2 regions of the Niameybacter sp. genome follow, and region 1 is predicted to be linked to the other one. Evidence: a T-box and tRNA genes for the amino acid it is inferred to sense, from the RefSeq annotation. Region 1 holds a T-box; the other holds one or more tRNA genes.
The links. The T-box of region 1 lies ahead of thrS (threonine--tRNA ligase). A T-box ahead of a tRNA ligase gene usually reads a tRNA of that ligase, here a tRNA-Thr.
Positions count from the first base shown of each region.

Region 2: it has a tRNA-Thr gene. The T-box ahead of thrS (threonine--tRNA ligase) is inferred to sense a tRNA for this amino acid. The anticodon was not compared.

Region 1 covers NZ_JAVVQU010000015.1:47,485-55,079, reverse strand. Annotated here, with positions in the region: gene rpmI (50S ribosomal protein L35) at 1-24, opposite strand, end outside; gene infC (translation initiation factor IF-3) at 71-562, opposite strand; gene thrS (threonine--tRNA ligase) at 828-2,801, opposite strand; gene thrS (threonine--tRNA ligase) at 2,928-4,871, opposite strand; T-box leader at 4,963-5,164, opposite strand; gene ytxC (sporulation protein YtxC) at 5,238-6,077, opposite strand; gene nagE (N-acetylglucosamine-specific PTS transporter subunit IIBC) at 6,264-7,595, opposite strand, start outside.
Region 2 covers NZ_JAVVQU010000027.1:8,576-16,170, forward strand. Annotated here, with positions in the region: gene RRY75_RS08815 (DUF7507 domain-containing protein) at 1-2,877, shown strand, start outside; tRNA gene RRY75_RS08820 (tRNA-Thr) at 3,010-3,082, opposite strand; gene RRY75_RS08825 (lactate utilization protein) at 3,181-3,816, opposite strand; gene RRY75_RS08830 (hypothetical protein) at 4,036-5,289, shown strand; gene sdaAB (L-serine ammonia-lyase, iron-sulfur-dependent subunit beta) at 5,448-6,110, shown strand; gene sdaAA (L-serine ammonia-lyase, iron-sulfur-dependent, subunit alpha) at 6,143-7,006, shown strand; gene RRY75_RS08845 (NAD(P)/FAD-dependent oxidoreductase) at 7,098-7,595, shown strand, end outside.

The sequences.
Region 1 (7,595 bases):
TCTATTTGTTTTTAATTTAGCCATGGTAGGATCCTCCTTTTTAATGATTTATTATTTTATCTTAAGGTAACTATTTTGGTGCTACCACGATAGCCATGTTTCTACCCTCTAATTTAGGTCTGTTTTCAGCCACGCCAAACTCTTCGAGAAGTTTCATTGCTTGATCTAATATCTCTACACCTTTTTGTGTATGCATCATCTCACGGCCACGGAACATAACTGATACTTTCACTTTGTCCCCTGCCTTTAAGAATTTTTGTGCATTACGGACTTTAGTTTCGAAGTCATGTGTATCAATACTAGCTGAAAATCTAACTTCTTTAACACTAATTGTTTTTTGATTTTTGCGCGCTTCTTTTTCTTTCTTAGCTGCATCAAATTTGTATTTGCCATAATCCATAACTTTACATACTGGTGGTTTACCTTGTGGAGCGATTTTTACAAGATCAAGATTTTTTTCAGTTGCTAATTGTTGAGCTTCTTTAAGTGATACTACACCAAGTTGCTCTCCATCTGAACCAATAAGTCTAACTTCTTTGTCTCGAATCTGTTCGTTAATCATTAATTCGTTAATAATGGGCACCTCCTAAATTTGTTTGCCTTTATTCATAAAACATCTTTTGCGTTGATGTGAACGCACTAAAATAAAGAAGTGGATAGATGCATTTGATCTATCCACTTCTTCTCTATATCATACTAAATCTGTCGATTTAAAAATTCAATTAGTATGACCTTACGAACTATTGTCGTTGTAAGGTGAGAAGAGATAGCTTCTACTTGCATCTGATTACCTCTGAAATACTAACATAGTCAAATAGGTTTGTCAACTAGTTGTTCTCGTTTTCAGCCTTTATTTCAAGATGGTAATTATATCTAGTTTTAATTTCGTTTGTAATACGTTCTGCAAATGTATCTAGCGCTTGTGCACCTTCATCACCATTTTGTCTACTTCTTACAGCTACAGTTTTATTAGCTTCTTCGTCCATACCTACAACTAAGATGTATGGTACACGTTCCATACGTGCTTCACGGATTTTGTAACCAATCTTTTCTGTTCTGTAGTCTGCCTCTACTTTTACACCATTATCTTTAAGTGTTTTTACAACTTCTGCTGCATAGTCAGCATATTTATCTGAGATTGGAAGCACTTTTACTGCTGTTGGTGCAAGCCATGTTGGGAATGCCCCTGCATATTTTTCAATAAGCATTGCAAGTGTTCTTTCATAACAGCCAATAGATGAACGGTGAATGATGTATGGGCGTTTTTTCTCCCCATTAGAATCTACATAAGTCATACCAAAACGTTCTGCAAGTGCAAAGTCTATTTGGATTGTGATAATCGTATCTTCTTTACCATGTACGTTTTTGAATTGGATATCAAGTTTTGGACCATAGAAAGCTGCTTCACCATCTGCTTCTGTATAGTCAATTTCAAGATGGTCTAAGATATTTTTCATAATCACTTGAGTTTCGTCCCACGCTGCTGGATTATCAATATACTTTTCTGTATTGGCTGGATCCCATTTAGAGAATCTGTAAGTAATATCATCTTGGATACCAAGTGTTGTCATAAGGTATTTAATAAGGTCAAGACACCCTTTGAATTCATCTTCAAGTTGTTCTGGTGTACACACAATATGTCCATCAGCAAGTGTAAATTGTCTTACACGAATAAGCCCATGCATTTCTCCTGAAGATTCATTTCTTGCAAGTGTAGCTGTTTCCGCAAAACGTACTGGAAGGTCACGGTAACTGTGTTGTTCTGCATTGTAAATACAAAATTGGAATGGACATGTCATAGGACGAAGTGCGATTACTTCACTATCTGCATCTTCTTCTCCCATTACAAACATACCCTCTTTGTAGTGATCCCAGTGTCCTGAAATTTTGTAAAGGTCGTTTTTAGCCATACTTGGCGTTTTTGTAAGGACATAGCCACGTCTTTCTTCCTCATCTTCTACCCATCTTTGGAGTGTTTGGATAACACGTGCACCTTTTGGCATCATAAGTGGAAGCCCTTGTCCTACTGCTTCGTCTGTAGTGAAAAGCTTAAGTTCACGACCAAGTTTGTTGTGGTCACGTTTTTTAGCTTCTTCAAGTTGTTCTAAATGCTCTTTAAGTTCAGCCTTTTTAGGGAATGCTGTTGCGTAGATACGTGCTAGCATTTTGTTTTTCTCGCTACCTTTCCAGTATGCACCTGCAGCATAAAGCACTTTGAAAGCGTCTACTGGTTTTGTACTCATAAGGTGAGGACCTGCACAAAGGTCTACAAAATCACCTTGTTTATAGAAGGAAATGATTTCACCTTCTGCAAGGTCATTGATAAGTTCTACTTTGTATGGTTCACCAGCTTCTTCCATAAGTTTGATAGCTTCTTCTTTTGGAAGTTCAAATCTTTCAATAGGAAGTTTTGCTTTTACAATTTTTTTCATTTCAGCTTCAATTGCTGTAAATTCTTCTTCTATAAATGTTTTTTCACGATCAAAGTCATAGTAGAAACCATCTTCAATAGCTGGCCCAATCGCAAGTTTCACATCTGGATAAAGGTTTTTCACAGCTTGTGCTAAAATATGTGCTGCTGTATGACGGAATGCCCATTTACCTTCTTTATCATTAAATGTAAGAATCTCAATATTTGCATCTGCTGTTACTGGTGTTCTAAGGTCTACCATTTGACCATTTAATTTACCCGCACAAGCGGCACGTGCTAAACCTTCACTAAGGTCTTTGGCAATATCTAAAAGCGTAATGCCTGCTTCGTACTGTTTCCTTGTACCATCTTTTAAAGTAATATTAATCATGTTTCACCTCTATTATATTGTGCATTTAAATTTTGTATAGGAATAAAAGCTAAGGCTTATCACCATAGGTGCATCACCCTAACTTTTACTTATTCCCTTATTTATAACTTTCGTTGTACCTACTGGTTACTCTATTTCAGGCGCGTTTTGGGGACCTGATACTAAATAGTTATATTTAGTTTTGATTTCTTCTGTAATCTTATCTATGAAGTTTGCAAGTGGCATCTTACCTTCTTCACCATTTTCACGACTTCTCACAGCTACATTGCCCTCTGCTTCTTCTTCAGCCCCTACTACTAAGATGTATGGCACACGTTCCATACGTGCTTCACGGATTTTGTATCCAATTTTCTCTGCACGCTCGTCTGTCTCCACTTTTACGCCTACTTCGATTAAAGCTTCTTGTACTTGTTTTGCATAGTCATGATACTTCTCTGATATAGGAAGTACTTTTACTTGTACAGGTGCAAGCCATGTTGGGAAGGCCCCTGCAAAGTGTTCTGTAATAACTCCAATAAAACGTTCAATACTTCCAAGGATTACACGATGAATCATAACGGGTCTATGTTTCTCACCATCTGCACCTACATATTCAAGTTCAAAACGTTCTGGAAGTTGGAAATCTAGTTGAATGGTTCCACATTGCCATGTTCTACCTAAGCAGTCTTCAAGTTTGAAGTCAATTTTAGGCCCATAGAATGCACCATCCCCTTCATTAATCTTATAGTCATAGCCAAGATCTGTTAAAGCTTCTTTTAAAGCTTCTGTTGCTGTATCCCAAGCCTCGTCACTACCCATACTATCTTCTGGTCTTGTAGAAACTTCTACTTTGTATTTAAATCCAAAAGCTTTGTATACCTCATCAATAAGTTGTACAACACCTTTAATCTCACCTTTAATTTGCTCTGGAAGCATAAAGATATGTGCATCATCTTGTGTAAAGTTACGTACACGCATTAAGCCATGCAATGCACCTGAAAGCTCATGTCTGTGTACAAGTCCTAACTCACCCATGCGAAGTGGTAGGTCGCGGTAAGAGCGCATCTTTGTCTTATACACTAGCATACCACCTGGACAGTTCATAGGCTTGATAGCATAATCTGCTTCATCAATAACTGTTGTGTACATATTCTCACGGTAGTGATCCCAGTGACCACTTGTAAGCCATAAGTCCTTATTTAAAATAATTGGTGTAGAAATTTCTTGGTACCCTGCTTTTTTATGGATTTCTCTCCAATAGTTAATAAGGGTATTTCTAAGTTCCATACCTTTTGGTAAGAAGAATGGGAAGCCTGGGCCTTCATCAAGAAGTGTGAATAATTCTAATTCACGACCTAGTTTACGGTGGTCACGCTTTTTGGCTTCTTCAATCTTTGCTAAATGCTCTGCAAGTTCTGCCTTCTTAGAGAATGCAGTTGCATAAATACGAGAAAGCATTTTGTTCTTCTCGCTGCCTCTCCAGTAAGCCCCTGCAACTGAAAGTAACTTAATCGCTTCTACTGGTTTTGTAGTCATAAGATGAGGGCCTGCACAAAGATCCACAAATTCACCTTGTTTATAGAAGGAAATAGTCTCATCTTCTGGAAGGTCACGAATAAGTTCTACCTTATAAGACTCTCCTGCTTCTTCCATCATTTTAATCGCTTCCGCACGTGGAAGTTCAAATCTTTCAATAGATAACTTCTCTTTTACAATTTTTTTCATTTCTGCTTCAATTGCCTCGAAGTCCTCTTCTGTAAAAGGTTTCTCACAATCAAAATCGTAGTAGAATCCATCTTCAATAGCTGGCCCTATTGCAAGCTTTGCATTTGGATAAAGTCTTTTTACAGCTTGTGCTAAAATATGAGAAGCTGTATGGCGGAATGCCCATTTTCCATCTCCCTCTTTGAAAGTTATAATTTCTAATTGGCAATCCTCATTTAAAGTATCTCTAAGATCTACTCTTTCTCCATCTACTAGACCACAGCACGCCATTCTAGCTAAACCTTCACTCAAGTCTTTTGCTACATCTAGTACACTAATACCTGCTTCGTATTGTTTGACAATACCATCTTTTAAAGTAATGTTAATCATAACATTGCCTCCTTTTAATATAGTGTGTACTAACTCTAGATTTTGGGACATCAAAAAACTCTCGTCCTTTTCTAGCCATAAAATCTAGAAAAGGGACGAGAGTACATTCCCGCGGTTCCACCCTTATTGTTTCTTTTAGAAACCTCTTGTTATGACGATAACGTAGTCAACGGATTGGTTCTCAATCACTCAGAGCTGGTCTTTACTTATATAACTTTAAAAATGCTCCCACCTATGCATCTTCTCTCTGAAAAAGCTTTATAAGTTACTTGTCTCTTCAACGTGTTTAAATATTCTATTCTCATTCTAGTCAAATTCTTTGATGCTGTCAATAACCTTTATCTATATAGTAGTTTTTTACAACTACTTATGACATATTTCACAGCCTTTACAATACTGCAATTGATCTTTAAAAAGAATTTTTAGTGTTTCTAGAAAAGGCTTATTCAAGTAATCTTGACAATCATGTAGTTTGATTTTTTGGGGTGCTAGCTCAATTAATGTATGCAATACTTTATCCTCTATTGTGAGTTTGTCATCTTCTAACTCCTCACAATAAAGCTTAAGCCAATAGTCTGTCTGCTCTTTCTTCTGTTCATCAAATAGCAGAATATCACCATTCCCTTGAGGAACAAGATGCACAAGTTCAGTTTGTTCCTCTTGCATAGACTTCATTTGAATAAGAAAGTTAATGAACTGAACATAATCCTTCTGCATTTCATAGTCATAGATGGTTTGTTCCATAACATCTTGGAGGATTATCTTATACTTTTGGCTTCTAAAGGTTATCCAGCCATCTATATTCAATACTTTGTACTTCTCTAGTTCTTTGTATATAGGTGTATAAATGACATAGTATGAAATATAAGATACACCTTCTTCTTTCGTAATATAGTTATTGTGTATAAAAAACTTTTCTATCTCTTCCTTCTCCTTCCGTATTAAGTCTTTGCGCCCTTTTAAATAACTTTTGGCAAAGTCTTTTAAAATCTCTTCCTGTATAAAATCTCCCACGAATGTTGCAAGGTTATTAAGACTCTGGTCTTGTTCCTTTTTATTGGGTGTAAATTTGAATCCATCTATGTTCACCAAGTGTTCCAATTCCCATCGCTCTCCTTGAAGCTTGGTTCGTTCTACATCACTTTCTATTTTCGTCTTAAAAGGTTCTCCATACTTTTGCGTCCAGATTTTATATTGAATCATTGTATGCCTCCTCTGACCCTTCTCATTCAATATATGAGTAACCCCTTGTTCAATTTACCTAATCCTAAATGTCCTCTAAGAATATTTTTATTTCTATCTGTTTTTGTTCTAAAGCACTTAGTGAATGATGAAAAACCACCTAAAAAAGGGAGATGCCTTAGGCATCTCCCTTTTTATCCCTTTGATCTATTTACAAAGTTTTGTTAATTCATCTGCAACGAATTGTACTTGTGTTCCAATAATAATTTGGACACTTGTTTTGCTAGGTCTCATCACACCACGTGCACCTGCAGCTTTAATTTTCTTTTCATCAATTAATGTGTAATCTTTGATTTCAAGTCTTAAACGTGTAATGCAGTTATCAATAGATGCCACATTACCTTTTCCACCAAGACCTTCTAAAATTGTTTTGGCTACTGCTGTGTAGTCATTGTTAGAAAGTGTTGCTTTCATTTCATCATCTTCAATATCATCATCTTCTCTACCTGGTGTTTTAAGGTTGAATTTAGTGATGAAGAATCTGAATACTGCGTAGTAAACTACCCCAAATCCTAAACCGATTGGAATTAACATTAATGGATTCATTGCCATTGGTACCTTAAGACTAAGTATTAAGTCTACAAGACCTGCACTGAAGTTGAACCCTGCTCTTACTGGTAATAAAGCAACTACGAATGCTGATATACCTGTTAAGATTGCATGAATTAAATATAACACTGGCGCTAAGAACATGAATGCAAATTCAAGAGGTTCTGTAACACCTGTGAAGAATGAACAAAGTGCTGCTGCACTTAATAGACCAAATGCTACTTTTTTCTTATTATCTTTAGCTGTGTGGTACATAGCTAAAGCTGCTGCTGGTAAACCAAACATCATAACTGGGAAGAATCCTGACATGTACATACCTGTTACACCACGTGTACCTGTACCTGCCCAGAAGTTTCCTAAGTCATTGATCCCTGCAACATCAAACCAGAATACAGAGTTAAGTGCATGATGAAGACCTACTGGAATAAGTAAACGGTTAAGGAATGCATAAATACCTGCACCAACTGCACCTGTACTTAAGATTGCTTTACCAAGAGATACAAGCCCTGTATAAAGGATAGGCCATACAAAGAATAAGATGAGAACCATCACTAAGCTGACCGTCGCTGTAACAATAGCTACACAACGCTTACCACTAAAGAAGGATAAGAAATCTGGTAACTTTGTATTTTTAAATTTGTTATAACATGCTGCACCAATGATACCTGCAAGAATACCTATAAATTGGTTTTCAATTTTTCCAAATGCTGCATTTGCTTCCATCCCTGTAAGCGCTGCAACTGTCCCTGTTGATAATAGCTTTGTAATCATTAACCATGATACTAATGCTGCAAGTGCTGACGTACCATCTTTATCATCAGCCATACCGATACCTACACCAATTGCAAAAAGAATAGCCATATTATCAATTAAAGCTCCACCTGCTTTAACTAAAAATGTAGCAATTACGTTGGCATCTCCTGTGATCAT
Region 2 (7,595 bases), on a different contig from region 1:
TCAGGTGCGACACAAAATATTTTAATCAAAGGCACTGTAAGTCCATCTGCTACGGGCAGTGTCAGTACGACAGGTGCCATTAGTAGTACCACACCAGATCCAAACTTAAGTAACAATCAGTCTACCAGTACAGCACCATTTATGCCAATAGCGGATATGGCAGTAACGAATACTTTAAACACAGTACCATTAGTAGCAGGTCAGCCAGTAAACTATACAATCCATGTAGCTAATCAAGGCCCATCTGATGCTCAAAATGTAACACTTACAGATGCTATACCACCAGTTGTTAACAATCCACAGTATAGTGTAGATGGAGGTACGACGTGGTTACCATGGACTGGAAGTTTAGCGTTAGGCACTATGCTAGCAAACACCAATAAAGATATACTCATCAGAGGGACGTTAGACTCACAAGCAACGGGTACACTTGCGACTACAAGTGAAGTAAGCACGACAACCCAAGATCCTAATCTAAGTAATAATATCGCGACAACTAGTGCGTCTATTACGACTTTAGCAGACCTCTCTCTTACTAAGGTAGGAACACCTAATCCAGTGACAGTGGGTGGGCAAGTAGCCTATACGGTTACCATGAGCAATGCAGGACCTTCAGATGCAGTAGATGTAGTCTTGACAGATGTTATACCCGCTTCAATTGATAATCCACAGTACAGTACAGATGGTGGTACCACATGGCAACCATGGACTGGAGTTTTAGCTGTAGGTACACTTAAAGCAAAGAGTTCCCAAATCGTTAAAATACGTGGTGCAGTCAATGACAAAGCAGGGGCAACTGTTGTGAATACAGGTAAACTTACTAGCCAAACACCAGATGCTAATCCACAAAACAGCGTGGCAACAGCAACTAACTTAGTCAATAATGTTCAAGTGATAAAGACTGCTAATGTAGCAGGCGTAAGTGTAGGGGATACCATCACTTATACACTTGAAGTAATGAATAAGGGTGGGGTAACAGCTGAGCAGGTCGTTGTGACGGATGTATTACCACAAGAAGTAAGTTATGTAGGCAATCTCACGGTTAATGGTGCTGCTGTAAGTGGCAATATTCAAACAGGCTTACTTGTTGGCAATATCGTGGCTGGAGCCACCACTACCATCACATTTGATGTGAAAGTAGTAGCTATTCCAGCTGATAAGCAGATTGGAAATACAGCAGTAGCCAACTACGTATATCGTGCGAATCCAACAGCTGCACCTATTAGTGGCAAAGCAACCAGTCCAGTAAATGAAGTGAAAGTATACGCACCAAGTATGGCAGTTACTAAGACATCAAGCCCAACGAATGTGGCTGTAGGAGAACCTTTAGTCTATACCATGAAGGTAACTAATACAGGTGATATAGCGCTTGATAATGTAGTTGTCACAGATGAGTTGCCAACAAGTTTTCAGGTACAACAAATTCAGGTGGGTGGCGTGACGGTTACAGGAGATATCCGCACAGGCATAAATATAGGTACACTCGCTATAGGGCAAACAGTAGTTGTAACCATAACTGTAATTATTCAAGCAGATGTTAATATCAGCACATTTAAGAATGTAGTGAATGTAGTAGCGGAAGCAACAGTAGATACAACACGCCCAGAAGAACCTGTTCAAGCAACAGCTACAGATCAAACAGGTGTTAATATTTATAATCCAAAATTAGTGCTCGTTAAATCTGTAGATAAGCAATATGCTGTGATTGGGGATGTAGTCACTTATACTATCAAGGTAACCAATCAAGGGAGTACGGTACTAAGTAATGTCAATTTGGATAATGTAGTGATTTCAGATATATTATCAAGTGATTTATCCTTTGTATCAAATAGTGTGATGTTAAACGGTAAGGTTATGCTAAATGTAAGTATCTTAAACGGTATCAATATAGGCACACTTGCTGTAGGTCAGACAGTAACACTTCAGTTCCAGGCACAAGTAATGAGCGATAAAGTAACACCTATTGAAAATACAGTACAGGGTCAATACGCTTATACATTGCCTAATAGACCACCTCAAAGTGGAAAAACCCAAAGTAATCGAGTAAGCTTGAATGTGGTTAATGTAAGTCTAGTAGTAGAGAAAACTGCTACACCAGAAACTGTTGCAATTGGAGATACAGTAACCTATACGGTTAAGGTGACCAACACAGGTGATGTTACAGCACGTAATATTTTATTTACAGATGCGTTACCTAAAGAAGTTACTTTAGTGCCAGGAAGCTTTAGCATTAATGGTAAGGTTGTTAATAGTGTAGACATGACAAAAGGTATTATTATCCCCGATATTGCAGCAAAATCAAGTGTAACTATTACGTATCAAGCAACGATTACAACAAACAATTGTAGAGGGATCTTAACCAATCAAGCTAGCGTCACGTATACGTATCAATTACCAGATGGTAGTACAGGAACAAAGACTCAAGAAGGTGCACTTGCCATGAGTGAGATCAATGTAGAGATTAGTCAATTCAAGCAAATGAGTATTGAGAAATATTTGATGATTCCAGAAGCCAAACCCAATATTGAAGTGATTAATAACATGACAGGAACCATTGATATTAATCATTACAATATCATTACCACACCGATTACCACGAATATAGAGGGACAACAATTGACAGGAAACAAAGCTATTATAAGAGGCACATTTAATCTTGTCATTGAGTATACAGCATTAGATGCAGAACAAGGTGTACACTCTGCACACTATAGCATCCCATTTAGTACCTTTATTATCTTGCCTCCAGGTAGTCATGTAGGTAAAGGTGTAGATATTGTAGGTGAGGTAGAGGATATTTATTACACTGCACTAGATATCAGAACATTCTTTGTTAATATTACAGCATTGATCAATATGAAAATGCTGAGTTGTTAATCAAAAGCCCCAGTTATTTCGAAAGTTGAAATAACTGGGGCTTTTCTAGGTGTACTCAGCAAAATAAAAGAACTGTCCACCCGACAAAAGTGACAGTTCTAATCAAAAATAAGTTTTTAGATTTTTCTATAGAGCTGCTAATCGGAATCGAACCGATGACCTCTACACTACCAATGTAGTGCACTACCGACTGTGCTATAGCAGCGCATTTCTCAATACCCTCATAGAATATCATATTACTATACGCTTGTCAATATTCCCAAATCGAGACTAAAAATTAAATTAATTCGGAAAGCTTAAGGTTTAGTACCCTAAGCTTTCTCCTACTAGAATGACATGAATGCGGTCAGCTTCGCGACTATTGCGTGTGATGAGTGTGTGCATACACATACAGTCTGGGCTTAAGCAGTTGCCACAAACCCCTGTTAGGCCACAAGGTGTTTGGCGATTTAAGCGGATGCCGTTTTCAGGGCAGGCTGTACTTTTGATACGGTGAATACCTGTTTCTACATTTGTGGTAACTTTGTTCATCCCTACAATCATAATTACCTTTTTAGGACCATAGATAAGAGCAGATATACGGTTTCCATTCCCATCTATATTAATGAGTTCTCCGTCTAGTGTAATGGCATTGCTACTCATTAAGTAGAAGTCTGCAAAGTAAGCTTTGCGAAGCATCTCATCTACTTCTCCGGGGACAGCTTTGGCACGGTCATAAAGGGTGTATGTAGCTTGTGTAGTAAGTGCATCTAAAAGGCCAATTTCTTTAATGCTTTCGGAGCCACCCCAAGCAATGCTAGAACCTTCAGGCATCATGGAAAGGGCTAGGTTTAAGGCTGCCTCTTTAGTCTCACAGTAGTAGCCATTCATATGACGTTTGCCTAGTTGTTTCATGATTACAGTAGATTGCTTAGCATAAAAATCTTTTTGAATAGACATAACAACACCTCACATAATAAATTTATTTCATTATAGCATAAAGATAAAGCTTAGTATTAAAATTAAGCTAAAATAAATATAGAATAGACGCTTCAATTTCTAAAGAATCAAGGTAGAGGAAAATATGTAACCAAATAGTAATAATAATATTTGTTTAAACAACTTGTAAAATTTGTGCATGTATATATAATTGTAAATATAAACTTAAGGAGGTTAGTTATGAAAAAGAAATTATTTCCTATGCTCTTACTTGCATTAGCACTTGTTTTCACAGGTTGTAGCACAACCCAATTAGAATTCTGGAGCAAATGCCAAGAATCTAGTAACTGGGCAGCCAGTACCATTAAAGGCACAATGAATATGGATATGACCATGCAAGGTGAAACAATGAAAATGGTCATGACTATGGATGGGATTGCCAATACAGAAGATATGAGTAGTGAATTAACCATGAATATGGATATGAGTGCAGCGGGTATGGATATGAAGATGCATGATATTCAAATATTCATGAAAGATGGCAAAATGTATATGAGCAAAAATTACTTTGTTCAACTTTTTGAAACAAGTGGACTTCCAGTGCCAGCAAGTTTTGCAAATCCTGAAGTAGAGTTTATTACTTTTACAGATGACAATGCACAAATAGCTATGATTATGGAAATGACTCAGCAAGGGATGTTAGCAGATAAAGAAAAATATGCTGATATGATGAAAGATATAGCAACAGAACTTGGTTTAGATGTAGAAATTACAAAAAAAGATAATACATATACTATTGACTTAGATGAAAAAGAAATGTTAGCATTTGTTAAACAGATTATTTTAACAACAGCTAATAACATGGAAAGCTTAAATAAAAAGTATAACTTAAATATTCCAGATGAAGATATTACCGCATTAAAAGCTCAAATGGATGAAGTAAAAGTGCAACTTGACCAATTAATTCCACTTGCAGAAGCTATGGTTAAGGGAAATGTTAAAGTAGATTATACTTTTGGCAAAGATCAAGTCAATGAAAAAATGACTATGAATATGACTATACCTGTACTTGATAATGCAGTATTCAACATGACGATGGATATGGTTGTAGGCAAAGCCGAAGCAAAAGAAATTGTAGCACCAACAAAAGTATTAGAAATGACTCAAGCAGAACTTATGAATGAAATGATGCCACAAATGGTAGTCATCAATCGACTTGACAATACGCTTATGAATGCAATGGGTCAATCAGAAAGTTGCCAAGTTATTGTAAAAAATAATGAGGTTTATATACCTGCAAAATTAACTTTAGGTTACTTAGGCCAAGAAGTAAAATATGATGCAGTGGCTAAAAAAGCTGGTATTGAAGTAGGGGGCACTTTTAAAGCACTTAACACAATCAGTGAAAAAGGTATTTCTTACGTGAGTTTAACAGAAGTTCAAAACTTAGGTTATACTGTAGAAGCTACAGCTGACTTCATTACAATCCAATAAGATTGAGTAAGCAAAAAGGGTGAATACACAAATATTTTGTGTGTCCACCCTTTTTTCTGATAGAAATATCCAAAATTATGAAAAATAGATTTGGCTTATAAAGCACATATTGGGTATAATAGATATGAAAATGTCAAAAAGAGACGAGGTAAAATAGCATGAAAGAAATAAGTATTTTTGACGTGATTGGACCTAATATGATTGGACCTTCAAGTTCGCATACTGCAGGTGCGGTACGTATTGCCTTAATGGTACGTAAACTGGTTCAAAAACCTATTCGTGAAGTCAAGTTTATTCTATATGGGTCTTTTGCACAAACTTACAAGGGACATGGAACAGACAAAGCACTTGTAGCAGGAATGCTAGGCATGGATACAGAAGATGAACGTATTAAAGATGCCTTTTACTATGCCCGAGAGGCAGATTTAAAGTATAGCTTTGAACCGAATGAAATTAAACATACAGACCATCCTAATACAGTAGAAGTAATTGCTGAAGATGAAAATGGAGATGTGACAACGGTCGTTGGTGCCTCTATTGGAGGTGGTAATATTCGCATTGACCAAATTAATGGTATTGATGTAGAGTTTACAGGTGAATACTGCACCATAATTATTAAACAACAAGATACACCAGGGGTTGTAGCACATATTACAGAAGCCCTTAATGAGTACAATATTAATATTGCATTTATGCGTCTTTATCGTGAGAGCAAAGGGACCATGGCCTATACAATTATTGAAACAGATGAACATATAGACGAAGGTGTACAAGAGAAAATTCGTGCAAATCCATCTATTTTAAAAGTAACCATGATATAAGAGCTTTAACTACAAGACGAGGAGAATAACTTATGAATTTTCAAACAGCAGAAGAACTATTAAGTCTTTGTAAGACACATGAGTTACCTATTTCAAAGATAATGTTAGAACGCGAAAAAATAATTGGAAATATGAGTGAAGAAGAGATTTTGAAGGCCCTTACTCATGCTTATGAAATTATGAAAAATGCCATCAAGCGCTCCCTTACAGAAGATCTCGTGTCTATGGGTGGACTCATTGGTGGGGAAGGCAAAAAGCTTTATATGAGAAAAGAGCAATCAGCGTGTGGGAGCTTAGTTTCAAGAGCCATTAGTTATGCCATGGGTGTACTTGAAGTGAATACATCCATGGGGCTTATTGTAGCAGCACCAACAGCAGGGTCTTCCGGGGTTATTCCAGGTGTATTTGTCGCTATTCAAGAGGAACATCATTTTAGTGAGGAACAAATGTTAGAAGCTCTTTTAAATGCAGGAGCAGTAGGTTACTTGATTACACGTAATGCCACAGTATCTGGTGCAGAAGGTGGATGCCAAGCAGAGATTGGTTCAGCTTCCGCCATGGCAGCATCAGCTGTTACCGAGCTGCTTGGAGGAACACCTGAACAGTGTTTAGATGCAGCATCTACAGCACTTGCCAATATTTTAGGCTTAGTGTGTGACCCAGTAGGCGGACTTGTAGAGGCACCTTGCCAAAATCGTAATGGAATGGGTGCTTCTAATGCCTTAATTAGTGCAGAGATTGCCCTTGCTGGTATTAAGCATTTAGTACCTTTTGATGAAACAGTAGAAGCAATGTATAAAGTTGGGCATAGTATACCGTTTGAGTTACGTGAGACGGCTCTGGGGGGACTCGCAGTAACTAAGTCAGCTTGTGCAAGATGTGGTAAGTGTGACTAGGTCACAAAAATATTGCACTCATAAAAAATAAAATGACATATACTATAATTAGGAAGAACCTTTTGTAAAAAAAAGAAAGTGAGGATATAAAATGTTAGATATAGCAATTATTGGGGGAGGACCGGCGGGTCTTTCAGCGGCCATCAATGGCGTTATTCGTAATAAACAAGTAAAAATCTTCGGTAACGATATTACAACAAGCTATTTATATAAAGCTGAGAAAATAGATAACTACATTGGAATGATTGGTGCAACAGGCCCACAGATGATGGAAGCCTTCTTGGGTCATGCCAAAGAGATGAATGTAGAAATTGAAAACAAAAAAGTACTTGAGATTTTCAATATGGGCGACTTCTATATGCTCAATGTAGAAAATGAATTTATTGAAGCTAAAACTATTGTTTTAGCCAATGGGATTACAAAAGCAAGTTCTGTAGAAGGAGAAGAGGCTTTCCTTGGAAGAGGTGTAAGTTACTGTGCAACATGTGACGGTCCACTTTATAGAGGTAAGACTGTAGCTATTATTGGAGACAGTGCCCATGCAGAAGAAGATGTAAATTATTTGAATGAAGTATGTGAAAAAGTATTT